Regions from separate parts of the Moryella indoligenes genome, predicted to be linked through region 1. Evidence: predicted binding sites of a transcription regulator. Region 1 holds the regulator's gene; the other holds the start of a gene.

What was found. Region 1 encodes HrcA, which represses chaperone genes, less so after heat shock. Its sites were predicted from a motif close to TGTTAGCACTCNNNNNNNNNGAGTGCTAACA; they were not measured.
Region 2: J2S20_RS06575 (co-chaperone GroES) is a predicted target of HrcA. The motif match lies at 6,424-6,454, and genes of this name have one in related genera.

What each region holds. Positions count from the first base shown of each region.
Region 1 covers NZ_JAUSTO010000001.1:183,610-191,826, forward strand. Annotated here, with positions in the region: gene dnaJ (molecular chaperone DnaJ) at 1-450, opposite strand, end outside; gene dnaK (molecular chaperone DnaK) at 678-2,534, opposite strand; gene grpE (nucleotide exchange factor GrpE) at 2,643-3,353, opposite strand; gene hrcA (heat-inducible transcriptional repressor HrcA) at 3,355-4,395, opposite strand; gene J2S20_RS00880 (RlpA-like double-psi beta-barrel domain-containing protein) at 4,611-5,168, shown strand; gene J2S20_RS00885 (3D domain-containing protein) at 5,366-6,139, shown strand; gene J2S20_RS00890 (pyridoxamine kinase) at 6,293-7,474, opposite strand; gene J2S20_RS12090 (hypothetical protein) at 7,873-8,061, shown strand; gene cysK (cysteine synthase A) at 8,075-8,217, shown strand, end outside.
Region 2 covers NZ_JAUSTO010000007.1:27,922-36,138, reverse strand. Annotated here, with positions in the region: gene topA (type I DNA topoisomerase) at 1-1,986, opposite strand, end outside; gene J2S20_RS06585 (Rqc2 family fibronectin-binding protein) at 2,202-3,947, shown strand; gene groL (chaperonin GroEL) at 4,293-5,918, opposite strand; gene J2S20_RS06575 (co-chaperone GroES) at 6,027-6,314, opposite strand; gene J2S20_RS06570 (hypothetical protein) at 6,550-6,795, shown strand; gene J2S20_RS06565 (M15 family metallopeptidase) at 6,945-7,628, shown strand; gene J2S20_RS06560 (hypothetical protein) at 7,767-8,217, shown strand, end outside.

The sequences.
Region 1 (8,217 bases):
GATCTCCTTCTCACAGCCAAAGACCGCCTCCTCAAAGGTCAGGCGCACGGAGCTGCGCACATTTGCACCGCGCATAGGCTCATTCGCCGCCCGCGCTGAGCGCCTGCCGCCGCCAAAGAAATCACCGAATATTCCGCCGCCGTCTCCGAAGAGATCGCCGAAAATATCGCCGAAATCGGCAGCATTCCCCTCGTAATAGCCACCGCCGCCCGCGGCGCCGTCAAAGGCCGCGTGACCAAACTGATCGTACTTTCTTCGCTTATCCGGATCGCTCAAGACGGAATACGCCTCGCTGGCTTCCTTGAAGGCGGCCTCTGCCGCCTTATCGCCGGGGTTCGCGTCCGGATGGTACTTCTTTGCAAGCGCGCGGTAGGCCTTCTTCAATGCCGCATCGTCCGCATTTTTTGGAACGCCGAGCACCTCATAATAATCGCGTTTCTGTTCTGCCATCGTGATCCTTTCTTCGCTTTATCGAAAATCCCATTTCCCATAAAGCAGACCTGCTCCGGGAAATGCAGCCGGTGCGCAGCCGAAAAGCTGAAAATGCAGGCAAAAGCCTGCCGCACCGGCGCGCAAAGAGCGCGCTGCATCTTTGCGCTTTTAATGGCGCGGCCTGTGGCCGCGCCGAAAGACTCTGTTCTTCAGAATAAGCCTGAATCTGATTCAGCAGGAGCAGCTCAGACCTCCTTGAAGTCTCCGTCCACAACGCCATCATCCGCTGCCGGACCGCTCTGCTGTGCATCACTTGCATTTGCCGCGCCCTGCTGTGCCTGTGCGCTCTCATAGACCTTGGAGAAGAGCTGCTGCGCAGACGCCATGAGCTTCTCCTTGCCGCTCTTGATATCGTTTACCTGATCGTCTGTCATGGACTCCGCCGGAGCGCGGTTGATCGCCTCCTTCAGTGCGGAGAGATCTGCCTCCACAGTCGCCTTGTCTGTCGGATCCAGCTTATCGCCGACTTCCTGGATTGCCTTCTCGGTCTGGAACACCAGCGAATCGGCCTCATTTCTCGCGTCAATGCTCTCTTTTCTCTTCTTGTCCTGCGCCTCGTACTCCGCAGCTTCCTTCACTGCCTTGTCGATGTCGTCCTTCGACATGCTGGAACCGGAGGTGATGGTAATGTGCTGCTCCTTGCCCGTGCCGAGATCCTTTGCAGAGACGTTTACGATGCCGTTTGCGTCAATATCAAAGGTGACCTCGATCTGCGGAACGCCCCTTCTCGCCGGAAGAATGCCGTCCAGACGGAACTGACCCAGCGTCTTATTGTCTCTTGCGAACTGACGCTCGCCCTGCACGACATGAATATCAACCGCAGACTGATTGTCCTCCGCAGTGGAGAAGACCTGACTCTTTCTGGTCGGAATGGTCGTGTTGCGCTCAATGAGCTTCGTCGCGACGCCGCCCATGGTCTCAATGGAAAGAGAGAGCGGAGTGACATCGAGGAGCAGGATGTCGCCGGAGCCCGCCTCGCCGCCGAGCTTTCCGCCCTGAATGCTTGCACCGATCGCAACACACTCATCCGGATTCAGAGTCTTGGAGGGCTCATGTCCGGTGAGCAGCTTCACCTTCTCCTGTGCATTCAGCATACGGGTAGAACCGCCGACCAGCAGCACCTTGCCGAGCTCGGTATTTGTAATGCCCGCATCCCGCATTGCGTTCTGTACCGGAACTCCGGTGCGCTCAATGAGATCTGCGCTCAGCTCATCAAACTTCGCGCGGGTCAGAGTCATGTCAAGATGCTGCGGCCCCGCCGAGGTCGCCGTGATGAAGGGGAGGTTGATGTTGGTTGTGGTAGCTACGGAGAGCTCCTTCTTCGCCTTCTCCGCCGCCTCCTTGAGTCTCTGCAGCGCCATCTTATCCTGTCCGAGATCCACGCCGACCTGCTTTTTGAACTCATCGATCATCCACTGGGTGATCTTGTTGTCAAAGTCGTCACCGCCGAGGCGCGTATCGCCGTTTGTCGCAAGTACCTCGATCACGCCGTCTCCGATCTCAATGATGGAGACATCAAAGGTGCCGCCGCCGAGATCGTAGACCATGATCTTCTGCTCCTTCTCGTTGTCAAGGCCGTAAGCCAGCGCGGCCGCGGTCGGCTCGTTGATGATACGCTTGACATCGAGACCTGCGATCTTGCCTGCGTCCTTCGTCGCCTGACGCTGTGCGTCGTTGAAGTACGCCGGAACCGTGATGACCGCCTCCGTAACCTTCTCTCCGAGATAGCTCTCTGCATCCGCCTTCAGTTTCTGAAGTATCATCGCGGAGATCTCCTGCGGAGTGTAGTTCTTGCCGTCGATATTGACCTTGTAGTCCGAGCCCATGTGACGCTTGATCGAAGAGATGGTGCGCTCGGAGTTGGTAACTGCCTGACGCTTTGCCGGCTCACCAACCAGACGCTCGCCGGTCTTCGTGAATGCAACAACGGACGGGGTAGTTCTGGAGCCCTCGCTGTTCGGGATCACGACGGGCTTTCCGCCCTCCATAACCGCCACGCAGCTGTTGGTTGTTCCCAAATCAATGCCGATGATCTTGCCCATAAGTTTATCCTCCTGATAATATCCTGATTTATTCTGTTATGATTCTGCCCCGGCAGTCGCCGAAGCCCTGTCTGTAATATCCTGTTGCCGCTCTTAAGCCCTCAGAACTCAGTTTGCGACCTTCACCATGCTGTGCCGCAGCACGCCGTCCTTGTAGTAGTATCCCTTCTGAAACTCCTCCACAACGACATTCTCTTCGAGGCTCTCGTCCTCTACGTGCATCACTGCGTTGTGCAGGGCCGGGTCAAAGGGCTTGCCCTTCGCATCCATGGGTTTCGCCCCCGCCTCCTCCAGGTTCTTAAGGAGCTGACGGTATATCATCTCCATACCATCCGCATAGGGCTTAAGCTCCGGCGCGTCCGGTGCGCTCTCGAGACTCCGTTCGAAGTTATCGATCACAGGAAGGAGCTTCTCCAGCACGTTCTTAGCTCCGAGATCAAACATCGCCATTTTTTCCTTCTCCGTGCGCTTCCGGAAATTATCAAACTCCGCAAGGTTTCGCTTCAATCTGTCCGTGAGCTCCTCAATCTTCTCATCCTTTGCGTCCTGCTTCGGTTTTGCCCGTCCCGTCTCCGGCGCAGACTTATCACTCTCCTCAGCCACAGCCGCCATAGCCGCGGCCTCCGCCGCAAGCTCCTCGGAGCTCTTCTGCTCCTCCGGCTGGTTTTCAGAGACTTCCTCCGCCTCCTTAGAAGTCCGCTGCGCCTCACACTCTGCCTGCCCGGAGCTCTCCCCGCCGACAGGAGCATTTACCTCTGTCTCTGCCCCTGCGACCTTCTCCTTCTGCTCCGTTCCGTCCTCTTTTCTGTACTCGTTCATTCTAAGTCTCATCCCTTCCAAAATGCTGATCCAGCTGACTCATAAGACTCCGCAGCGTGGTGAGCACCTTCTCATAATCCATGCGCTTCGGCCCGACAATGCCGATCGTGCCCCGAAGTCCGCCGCCAAGATCATAATTCGCAGTGACCATGCTGCAGTCATTCATCTCCGGTACCGGAGACTCATCGCCGATGAACACCTGTATCCCGTGGTGCTCCTCGTCTTCGCCGGTATTGACCTCCTTCAGGAGCCTGCGCAGCCTGTCCTTCTCCTCAAAGGTATCTATGATCCGGCTCGCGCTGTTGCCATCTGTAAGTTCAGGATACTTAAACACATTCGTGGCTCCGCTGGTGTAAATCTGAAGATCCTCGTCATTCGAGAAGGACTCCGAGAGCTCGTTTAAGATGTGCTCGACCAGCTCCTTCTGAGCCCCTGCATCCTGCTTCAGCTGACGCATAATATCCAGATTGATCTCATTGATCGTGAGGCCGTTCAGTGTCGTGTTGAGGAGTATGTTCAGATTCAGGAGCTCCTGATCGCTGATCTCCGTCTCCGCAGGAATGATACGGTTGCTAATGATATTCCCCTCCACAACAATCACCGCGAGCAGCCTGTGAGCATCCATGCGTGAGAGCTGCAGCAGCTTGATCCTCGCCTTGTGCGCGCTGGGACTGCTGATCATCGCCGCGTAGTTCGTCTTCGCCGCAATGAGTCGCGCCATCCGCTTCAGCACCAGCTCCAGGCGGTCCACCCGCTGAAACATCTGATCCTTCAGCTCCTGTACCTCGGCCTGTTTCTCCTTCAGGATCTCATCTACATAGAAGCGATAGCCCTGATCGGAGGGAATGCGCCCCGCAGAGGTATGAGGCTGAATCAGATATCCCATGTCCTCCAGATCACACATCTCATTTCGGATCGTGGCGCTGCTGAGCTTACAGTCCGGGAGCTTCGAAATGGTTCTGGAGCCGACCGGCTCTCCGGTCTCCATGTAATTCCTGATCACCGCCTTCAGAATCATAATCTTGCGATTGTCCAGTTCCATGTACCGCTCCCTTCCGTTATTAGCACTCAATTATCAGGAGTGCTAACATCTACATTGCCTAATATATTCCAGCCGACCAGCTTTGTCAACTGCTTTCGTAAAATTTCACCATTTCAGGCATATTCCCCCCGCAGATAGCTCTTGCAATCCTTCTCCGGCTATAGTAAAGTGTTCGTAACAATTATGTAACATATGAGAAATCAAAGGAGCTTTCTATGAAAAATATATGTATGCTTCGCCTCTCCACCACTCTGGTGCTCTCTGCAGCTCTCCTGCTCGCAGCGCCGGCTGAGAGCTATGCGGCAAAGATACGAAAAAATCGTCAGCCTGCCATATCCGCTGAGCAGAGTGCCCAGGCCGAGCAGGACAGCAGCACCGGTCCTTCCTTTCAGAAGGGTACAGAGACAGGAAACGCGGAGCCTGTGAAAGACGGCGCCGCTGCAAATGCAGCCGCCACGGACACAGTCTCTACAGAGACTGCCGCAGCTGACAGCAAGACGGAAGTGTCACTCGGAATCTTCTGCACCAGCGGCTACTCCAATCCGCACGGCGAGCGCAGTGCGGACGGCTCCGCTCCTCAGGTGGGGCACACGGTTTCCACAGACTGGTCTGTAATCCCGGCGGGCAGCAAAATACGTCTCGCAAACAGCGAGCTGATCTACACGGTCGAGGACCGGGGCGTGCACGGCAACTGGGTGGACGTCTATTACAGCACGGAGGCCGAGGCGGAGACACATGGGCTTCAGTATCTGGAAGTGTTTTTGATCCGGTAAAGCTTAACATTTTACTTTCATCTCAAATCTTAAGTTTATCCATATCATGTCAACAAGCCGGGGCGAAGTAACCATTTCGCCCCCATTTTTATGCTTTTTTTTGCATTTTTCTCCCACTTTTCTATTGACAACCCCACTTTTCGTGTTATTATAGGCGTGTAAAAATATTACATAATTATTAAGAGGATTTTACGAAAATGTTCAAGATGTTGTTGCCAATCAAGAAGGCCACCATATATCTCGTGGTTATGGCACTTGTCTTCTCCCCGCTGACTGTACTCGGCCTCTCAAAAAAGACCTATGCCGCGAACAGTTCCCAGTCAGGCATCCAGGCGACCTCTGCAGAGGCGGAGACGCAGACTGCCGCAGATAATACAGAACTGGTGCAAACAGACACGGGAGAGAACAGCCCCATGCTGCGTACACATCTGGGCAGCAGCGCCATCCAGAGCCCGGCAGAGCTACCGGAGATCGATCAGCTGGATATCCCGGAGCTTGAGAGTGCCAGAATCGTCGCACAGAATACCCTGATCGCAAAGCGCCAGGAGATGGATGAGGAGTGGCTGAAGGCCGTGCAGAGCGAGAACAGCGCGGCAGAAGAATCTGATGAGCAGACTCAGACTTCTGAAAATGAGAGCTCAGAAAGCGAGAGCAGCTCTGGCTCCGCAGAGAACCCCGGCACTGTGAGCCTCGGAAGATTCAAGCTCACCGCCTACTGTCCCTGCTACCAGTGCTCCAAGGGCTGGGGCCGCATGACGAGCTCGGGAAAGATCGCCCAGCCACACCACACCATTGCGACAGACCCCTCAGTCATTCCGGAGGGTACCGTCGTCATGATCAATGGCGAGCGCTATGTCGCAGAGGATATCGGCGGCGGTGTCAACGGAAATCATATTGACATCTTCTACGAGAGCCATTCTGTCGCGCTGGATTTCGGCGTGCAGTACGCAGAGGTCTACGCAGTGTATTAAAGCAGCGCGAAGATTTTCTCTCCCGACTGCAATTCGAATTGAATTCTGAAGATAATATTTTCCAAAAGGCGTGGAGCGAAGGGATTTCTCCCCTCCGCTCCACGCCTTTATTTTTATATCAGGAATATGTCTATTCCGCAGAAGGCTGCACATTCAGAATTCTATCTTTAACACACAGTCATGCTCCTCCTCGTGATTCAGGATAATGCTCACGATGCGGAGCAGCTGCTCTGCTCCGAGAGTCTCTCTGCTCTCCTCAAAGCTCTCCCATATAAGCTCTATGGGCTCACCATAGGCGTGCCGCCCAAAGCCGCCTCTCAGAAGATCATTCAGCGCATCCAGATTGTGACCGGTCGGCACAGAGCCATCGGTCAGAAGTTGATCCATCTCGCGGTAGAATCCCTCAAGGTCACGGAAGCTGCCGCCATGAAGCACATAGCGTCTCCGCGTCCGCTCTTCCGCTGCTGCGGCGGCGCTTTTCGGCGCACTCCGGTTCAGGCGACGCACCAACAGCGGCAGTGCCTTTTCGAACTTTACACCATACCAGTGTGCAGGGTCGTCTTCCGTCTGCAATATGCTCTCCACCACAAAATCTGCGGCAAGTGCTGTTGCCTCACAGGCGTCAAGTCCCTGCATGAGAGCTCCTGTAAAGGCTGCTGCGAAGCAGTCTCCAGTTCCATGGCTGCTCCTCGGAATGCGCTCCGTAAAGCAATAGTGCAGCTCTCCGCTCGCGCAGTCATACACTGCATTGCCGAGCTGATCCGGCCGGAAGAAGATCCCCTTCAGTATCACCTTGCGGGCGCCAAGAGCAGCCAGGCGTGAAAGAAGCTCCCGCACATAGTCTTCGGTCTGAACATCTGAAGTATACTCCATACCAGTCATAAAACAGGCCTCTGTGAGATTTGGCAGTATGATATCCGCCTTTCCGCAGAGCTCTGCCATCTTCTGCACAAACGGCTGGTCGAAGCCCTGATAGAGACTCCCATTGTCTGCCATGGCCGGATCTACAATCTTCAGGCCTCCCGGAAGCAAAAGCCTGTCCATAATCTCCCTCACCAGGGCGATCTGCGCTACACTGCCGAGATATCCCGTGTACACCGCGTCAAAACGGATACCCTCCTTCTCCCACTGGCTGCATATTTCCGGAATATCCTCTGTAAGATCCCGAAAGGTAAAGCCGTGGAATCCTGCTCCCGTGTGGTTTGAGAGTACCGCAGACGGCAGTATGCAGGTCTCCACACCGCAGGCAGAAATGATGGGCTGAGCCACTGTGAGAGAGCACTGTCCCACGCAGGAAATATCCTGCACCGTCAAAATTTTCTTGTCCTGAGCCATATGTTTACGCGCGCCCTTGACACAGGGCTTCCTTTCTCCCGGAGTTCCCCGAGTGCTTCTGTACTATATTATAATATAAGGTATGCCTATATACCGTAATGCCCGGCGCTCATTGCCACGCTTCCACCACTGAAGTCTTGGTTTCCAGTATAGCACAGAATCCCGGTGCCCTTGCAAAGATTCTATTTCGGTACTAAAATTAACTAAAGTGCGATAATCCACCAAGACTTTCGTTCCTCCGCCAAGTACGGATACGAACATCGGAACAGAAGCTTTTATGGTAGTATCAACAAGAGGGCGCTATGCACTCAGAGTTATGATCGATTTGGCGAAACAGAACAACGCTTCCTATACTCCTCTGCGGGATATCGCACGCAGAGCTCTGCCTGACTCTGCCCATGTGGAAAAAGCTGGACCATATCATCAATGAATTTTTTGACAGCTACACACTGGCAGATCTCCTCGCTCCAGCTCAGAGCGGAAAAGATTCTGTCATATGCTCAACTCTGCCCTTAAAAAATGTTAAGGTTCCCGATATTGACGAAATCCCGAAGGTTCGGAGCTCCAAGCCCTGCCAGAAGCCCTGAAAGGAGTGCCTCCATGTCCCGCATTTACAGCTCTGCCGATCAGCTGATCGGCCACACACCTCTGTTGCGCCTCTCCCGCGTTGAACAGCGCACAGGTGCAGGCGCCGCGATACTTGCCAAGCTTGAATACCTGAACCCAACCGGATCCGCAAAGGA
Region 2 (8,217 bases), on a different contig from region 1:
GCAGGGCTTTGCCACCGGGCGCGCCCAGCTCATGAAATCACAGTCCGGACTGTTCTCACAGCCGTAGTAAATGCGCCCCTTCTTGCTGCGCTTTAAGACCAGCTCTCCGCCGCACTTCGGGCACTTCACGCCGATCTTCTCAAAATAGGGCTTGGTGTTTCTGCAATCCGGAAAGCCCGGGCAGGCGAGGAACTTGCCGTGCGGGCCGTACTTTATGACCATGCGCCGGCCGCAGAGCTCACAGAGCTCATCGCTCTCCTCATCCGCGATTTTGACGCTCTCCAGGGTCTTCTCCGCCCTCTGCACCGCCTCATCCAGATCGGGGTAGAAATTCTCCACCACGGTCTTCCAGGCAGTTTTCCCCTCACCGACGGAATCCAGAAGCTGCTCGAGATTCGCTGTGAAGCTCGGGTCAACGACCGCCGGGAAGGAATCCACCATCATCCGGTTTACGACCTGTCCCAGCTCGGTCACATAGAGATTTTTCTGTTCCTTGGTGACATAGCGACGCGCCAATATGGTGGTGATCGTCGGCGCATAGGTGCTCGGTCTGCCGATGCCCTGCTCCTCCATCGCCTTTACAAGGCTGGCCTCGGTATAGTGCGCCGGGGGCTGGGTGAAGTGCTGCTCCTTCTGAAAGGCGATTTTCTTCAGCTTCTGGCCCTCTAAAAGCTTTGAGAGTGCCGCGTTCGCACTGTTCTTCTCCTCATCGCCATCTGTGTACACGTCCATAAAGCCCGGGAACTTCAGAGAGGATCCGGAGAGCTGGAAGCTGTGTCCGGCGCAGCCGGTCTTTACGGAAATGGTGGCATAGACCGCCGGCTTCATGCGGCTCGCCGTGAAGCGCTTCCAGATGAGCTGATAGAGACGGAACTGGTCGCGCGAAAGAGAGGGCTTCACCTCCGCCGGAGAAAGCTGCATATTGACAGGGCGTATCGCCTCATGTGCGTCCTGTATCTTCTGCTGTCCCTTTGCACTTCGCTGCTGCTCTGCGACATAGTTCTCTCCGAAATGCTCTGCGATATACTGCCTCGCCGCGCTGTCCGCCTCCTCCGCGACGCGGGTGCTGTCGGTTCGAAGATAGGTGATGAGGGCGATGGTTCCGCGCCCCTTGATCTCGACTCCCTCGTAGAGCTGCTGCGCAATGCGCATGGTCTTCTGTGTGGAGAAATTCAGTGTCTTGCTGGCCTCCTGCTGCAGTGTGGAGGTCGTAAAGGGAAGCGGCGCTCTGCGGATGCGCTCGCTGCGACGGATCTCCTGCACAGTAAACTCCTGTCTGCCGCAGTCAGCGATGACTGCGAGACAGTCCGCCTCTGTCTTTAATTCCGCCTTCACACCGTCTTTTCCATAGTATTTCGCTGTGAGCGGCTTCTTCATCCCCTCCGGCAGGAGCTCTGCCTCCAGCGACCAGTACTCCTGCGGGATGAAGGCCTCAATCTCTGCCTCTCTGTCGCAGATCATGCGGAGCGCGACAGACTGCACACGTCCGGCGGAGAGGCCGCGCTTTACCTTGGCCCAGAGGAGAGGGCTGATGCGATAGCCCACCATTCGATCCAGTATACGGCGGGTCTGCTGCGCGTCCACGAGATCCATATCGAGCTCCCGGGGATGCTTCAGGGACTCGCGCACTGCGTTCTTTGTGATCTCATTGAAGGTGATGCGGCATACCTTTTTATCGGTCTCGTCCAGCTTCAGGGCCTTCATGAGATGCCAGCTGATCGCCTCGCCCTCGCGGTCCGGGTCCGTCGCGAGATAGATCTTATCCGCCTTTTTTACTTCTTTTCTGAGCTTGGCAAGCACATCTCCCTTGCCCCGGATCGTGATATACTTCGGCTCATAGCCGTGCTCCACATCGATCCCCAGCTGTGATTTCGGCAGATCGCGGACATGACCATTACTCGCGTCCACGATATAATTGCTGCCCAGAAACTTTTTGATGGTCTTCACCTTTGCGGGAGACTCAACGATAACAAGATTTGAAGCCATAAAACTACATACTCCATTTCTACTATTTATTTGATAATTGCACGAATCCACTGCGGGGCTCTTCGCGCAAAGACAGTTCGAGGAGACTTATACAACATTTCTGCATACTTTGCAAGTGCCAGCCTGTATTCGCAGTCCTGCGACAGTGTGGTATAATCACTTCATACATATACCCGCGGGGCATCAGCATTACCCGCTTTAAGAAAGGAAGCTATATGGCACTGGATGGAATTTCCATCGCAGCTCTCGTAAAGGAGCTGAAGGAAAGCATTGAGGGCGGACACATCTCAAAGATTGCGATGCCTGAAAAAAATGAGCTTTTTCTCACAGTTAAAAACCACGCGAAGGCCTGGCGTCTGCTCATCTCCTCCGACGCCGCGCTGCCGCTGATCTATCTCACAGAGAACAACAAGCCTTCTCCGCTCATCGCCCCCGGCTTCTGTATGCTTCTGAGAAAGCACATCGGCTCCGGACGCATCACGGAGGTGAGCCAGGCCGGGCTGGAGCGCATCCTCTGCTTTAAGACAGAGCAGCTGAATGAGCTAGGAGATCTCACGGAGAAGCGGCTCTATGTGGAGCTCATGGGGAAATACTCAAATATCATTTTTACGGACGCGGACGATGTCATCATAGACAGCATGAAGCATGTTCCCGCATCGCTCAGCTCTCTCCGCGAGGTTCTTCCGGGACGCAGCTACTACCTTCCGGAGCAGCTAAAGAAGCTGGATCCGCTCGACATGACGGAGGAACAATTCTGCGGGGCGCTGCGAGCTGCGGGAGGGCAGTCTCTGGATCGCGCCATCTGCGCGACGCTCTCCGGCATCTCCCCTCTCTTCTCAGGGGAGTTTCTGCATGAGGCGGATCTGGAGCCCCGGATGACCGCCGAGACACTTTCCGGGGCGCAGCGAAGCCAGCTGTTCCGTATCATCTCCTTATATATGGAAGAGATCCGCGCGGGGCGCTTCTCCCCTGTCATGTATCTGAGGGATGGCTCGCCGGAGGAATATGCCGCGCTGCCGCTCTCGGCCTTCCACGCGGAGGGCTACACAGAAAAACAGTACAGCTCCATGAGTCAGCTGCTCTTTGATTACTACTCACTCCGGAACAGCGTCAACCGGATACGCCAGAAAAGTGCAGATCTCCGAAAGCTTGTGCAGAACCATCTGGAACGCAGCTCGCGGAAATATATTCTTCAGGAGAAGCAGCTCCGTGACAGTGAAAAGAAGGAAAAATTCCGGGTCTGGGGCGATCTTCTGAACACCTACGGCTATACGCTGCAGGGGGGAGAGAGGGAGCTTGTGTGCGAGAACTACTATGATGAAAACCGGGAGATACGCATCCCGCTGGATGCGCAGCTCAGTGCCGCACAGAACGCAAAGAAGTACTATGAGCGCTACGCAAAGCTGAAGCGCACGGAAGAGGCCGTCAGCGAGGAGATCGAGAAGACCCGCCGGGAGACAGAGCATCTCTCCAGCATACTCACGGCGCTGGATCTCGCCACTGAGGAGAGTGATTTAAATCAGATCAAGGCGGAGCTGACGGAGTACAAATACCTGCGGCGGCATCTCGCGGGGCGAAAAAAAGAGAAGCTCATCTCCAGTCCGCTGCACTTTGTGTCCAGCGACGGCTTCGATATTTATGTCGGAAAAAATAATTACCAGAATGAGGAGATCACCTTCCGGCTCGCATCCGGCAGCGACTGGTGGTTTCACGCAAAGGGCATTCCCGGCTCCCATGTGGTGGTGAAGTGCGGGAATCAGGAGCTTCCGGACCGGACATTTGAGGAGGCTGCGGGACTCGCCGCCTACTACTCCAAGGGGCGCGCCGGAGAAAAGGTCGAGGTGGATTATATTCAGCGGCGCTTTGTAAAGAAGGTGAACGGAGGGCCTCCAGGCTTCGTGATCTACCACACAAACTGGTCCATGATGGCAAAACCCACTGCAAGTACAGGAAAGGCTTGAGCCGCTTCGCGGCTTGCTGAAACGCACTCATGACGCTCAGACAGTGCTTATTCGCAGCCGCTTCGCGGCTTGCTGAAACGCACTCATGACGCTCAGACAGTGCTTATTCGCAGCCGCTTCGCGGCTTGCTGAAACGCACTCATGTCGCTCAGACAGTGCTTATTCGCAGCCGCTTCGCGGCTTGCTGAAACGCACTCATGTCGCTCAGACAGTGCTTATTCGCAGCCGCTTCGCGGCTTGCTCATACCGTGCTCACGCACTATATAAACCGGGAGCCGCATGGGGATTTCTGCAAGCAGAATCCTCCATGCGGCTCCCGGTTTATGCACTGTCTTCGCTAAACGCTTACATCATTCCTCCCATGCCGGGGGCGCCTGCCGGCATAGCCGGTGCGGGCTCCTTGATGGTAGCAACTGCGGTTTCTGTGGTGAGCAGGGTGCTTGCGACGCTGGTCGCGTTCTCAAGCGCTGTTCTGGTGACCTTTGCGGGATCCAGAATGCCCTCTTCCACCATATCGACGTACTCCTCGCGATAAGCGTCAAAGCCTGTGCCCTTCTTTGCCTCTCTGACCTTATTTACGATCACTGCGCCCTCAAGGCCTGCATTTTCCGCGATGTAGTAGAGCGGGGACTCCAGCGCCTTCATGACAATCTTTGCGCCGGTCTTCTCATCGCCCTCAAGGCTCTCCACAAGCTTCTCAATCTCCTTTGCAGCATTGATATAAGCTGTACCGCCGCCTGCGACGATGCCTTCCTCAACTGCCGCTCTGGTTGCGTTCAGCGCGTCCTCCATTCTGAGCTTTGCTTCCTTCATCTCTGTCTCGGTAGCCGCGCCGACACGAATCACTGCGACACCGCCGGAGAGCTTCGCAAGACGCTCCTGCAGCTTCTCCTTGTCAAAATCAGAGGTGGTCTCCGCGAGCTGCGCCTTGATCTGTGCAGTGCGCGCATCAATATCTGCCTTCTGGCCCATGCCGTCCACGATCACGGTATTTTCCTTCGTGACCTTCACAGACTTCGCACGACCGAGCTGAGCCATTCTGGCATCCTTCAGCTCAAGGCCCAGCTGCTCGCTGATCACGGTACCGCCGGTCAGAATTGCGATATCCTGAAGCATTTCCTTTCTTCTGTCTCCGTAACCCGGAGCCTTGACTGCGACAACATTGAAGGTTCCGCGCAGCTTGTTCACAATCAGTGTGGTGAGAGCCTCACCCTCGACGTCCTCCGCGATGATGAGGAGCTTTGCACCGCTCTTCACGACCTCCTCAAGCAGCGGGAGCACCTCCTGAATATTGCCGATCTTCTTGTCCGTGATGAGAATGTAGGGATCGTCAAGTGTCGCCTCCATCTTCTCCATATCGGTCGCCATGTAAGCGGAAATATAGCCTCTGTCGAACTGCATACCCTCAACGAGATCCAGCTCGGTCTTCATGGTCTTGGACTCCTCAATGGTGATCACGCCGTTGTTTGTGACCTTCTCCATCGCGTCTGCAACCATCTCTCCAACCTCGTCACTGGAGGCTGAAATTGCGGCGACTCTTGCGATCTGCTTCTTGCCCTCAATCGGCTGAGACATCGCCTTGATGGTCTCTACCGCCTTGTCGCAGGCCTTCTTCATACCCTTTCTCAGAATGATCGGGTTGGAGCCGGCAGCGATATTCTTCACGCCCTCATTGATCATCGCCTGTGCAAGCACAGTCGCAGTGGTGGTTCCATCACCCGCTACATCGTTGGTCTTGGTTGCGACCTCCTTCACGAGCTGCGCACCCATGTTTGCAAAAGCATCCTCCAGCTCAATCTCCTTTGCGATGGTCACGCCGTCGTTCGTGATGAGCGGAGAACCATAAGCCTTATCCAGGACAACATTTCTGCCCTTCGGTCCGATTGTCACTCTGACAGTATCTGCCAGCTCATTTACACCCTTTACCAGCGCCTCTCTTGCCTCTACGCCGTACTTAATTTCCTTAGCCATGGTATTCTCCTTTTATTCAGATATTCTGACTGCGGCTACCGGCAGCCTCCCGCCGATTTTTTTAACGCGGCTGATGCCGGCACACAGCGTTGTTTTTGTCTGTTCTGTTTACTGCATAATCGCGAGTATATCGCTCTGCTTAATTACGATGTACTTCTCGCCGTCCAGCTCCACATCGGAACCGGCATACTTGGAATACAGAACCTTGTCGCCTTCCTTCACCTGCATCTTGACTTCCTTGCCATCCACAACACCGCCCGGTCCCACAGCGACGATCTCGCCCTGACCCGGCTTCTCCTTATCACCCTGACCCGGAAGCACGATTCCGGAAGCAGTGGTCTCTTCTTCCACCATCTTTTTCAGAACAACGCGATCAAATAAAGGTACAAGCTTCATATTTTATAGCCTCCTTATGCAGTTTTTCGACCGGCCCGGGCCGTTTTTCTTCCTGACCCTCTCGCTCCGGTTGTCTTTTTCTTTCAACAAATGCAGTTATAACATGGTTTATTAGCAGTGTCAAGTGCTGAGTGCTAATTCACCTATAATTTTAATTCCCCGAAGAAACTCTGCTCTTCTGCTCTCCATAAAAAAACTCTCACATGAACCAATCACAAGGTCCATTGGAAGCTTTATGGCACAGAAAGCGAACGTAAAGATCCATGATGGAAAACTGGAAATCATAGAAGAAGGAAGATGGGAGAAATTTGTTTCCCAGGTCGATCAAATAACCTTCTCCGCGAAAACAGCTCTGAAAAACGGCCAGAAAGTCTATTATATTACCGAGCGTGCGGTATTCCGACTGACCAGCCAGGGCCTTGAACTCACGGAAATTGCTCCCGGTATACATTCATTAACCAACGCTTTCCAGAGTGCATAGCTCTGGAAGGCGTTATTGTCTTTCATATCGCACTCTCCCGACTGGACCTGCAAATCTACACCCACAAACGCATAAAAATATGTTATTATAATTTTACAATTCTGTAATAATAACCGGATGAACCCACGCATACATCCACGGGAGACAACATGAAAAAACACTTATACACAGCGGCGCTGGCCCTCTGTCTCAGTACGGCTCTGACACTCAGCGCACTCGCAGCAGGCCACTGCACCCAGAAGAGCTATGAGAGCTATAAAGCGGAAAATGTCGGCAGCGGGCTCAGCGAAAACGACCTTGCGGCCTACTATTACTATGAGCACCAGTATCAGGGACGGGATTTCACTGAGGACTTTTTAAACCAGATACGGGCGCAGTATGACCGCATTTCTTCGAATCCCGTCCCCGAGACAGCCAAAGCAGAAATGCTTGTCGTGGAGGTTCCCGTCTGGAAGCTCTCAAACGGCGAAAAGGTTTCCTCCACCGCACGCATTGAGATTCTTTCCTCCCTTTCAGAGGATGTTCAGGCCATCTTCACCGAGATATACAACGGTCCGGAGAAGTTCCCGATCAACAGTGTCAGCGGCTATCAGTGGCGCGGAAATGACCTTAACAGCCTGCACAGCAGCGGCTGCGCCATTGATATCAACCCGAATGAAAACCCGCAGATGGCGGAGGACGGCTCCAGGGCGCTTGTCGGAAACAGATGGGAGCCCGGCATTAACCCCTACTCCATACGCCCGGACGGCGATGTGTGCCACGCCTTCGGCGCACGCGGGTGGGGCTGGGGCGCAGGCTTCCGGCAGGCCGACTACATGCATTTTGAGTTCTGAGAGATCATTGATGCAATCCGCGCCTCTCTGAATCTATTTTTACAGACTTTTCGGGGTGCGCTGTCCTTTCACTCTTTATTTTTTGCCAAGTGCGTATTAGAATAGTAGCAATCGTTGATATAGAAAGGAGTTTCTGCCATGGGTAAAAAATTAGGTAAGCTCTTCAGTCTCGCAATCATCTCAGGAGTCGCAGCTGCCGCTGTCTCCTATTACCGCCAGTATCACGAATTTCACAAGGATCTCGACGAGGAATTCCACGATTTTGAGGATGAGGGGGAGGAGAATTTTTCCGAATCCACTGCAGCTGCAAATCGCAACTATGTCTCACTGAACGCCAATAAGGATGAATTCACCGTGGCTGCAAAGGACACCTTTGAGGCAGCGAAAGGAATGGCGAGCTCCGCAAAGGAGATGCTGAAGGACGTGGGACATATTATCGCTGACAATATGCGCGACAGCGGCTTTGTCGCGAGCGATACCGCAAAGCAGACCGCAGAAAAGGTGAAGGATGCTGCGGATAAGCTGAAGAGCGCGGTTTCCAGTGAACGGGCTGAAAATGAAGAGGATTTTGCAGACCATCTCAGCTCTG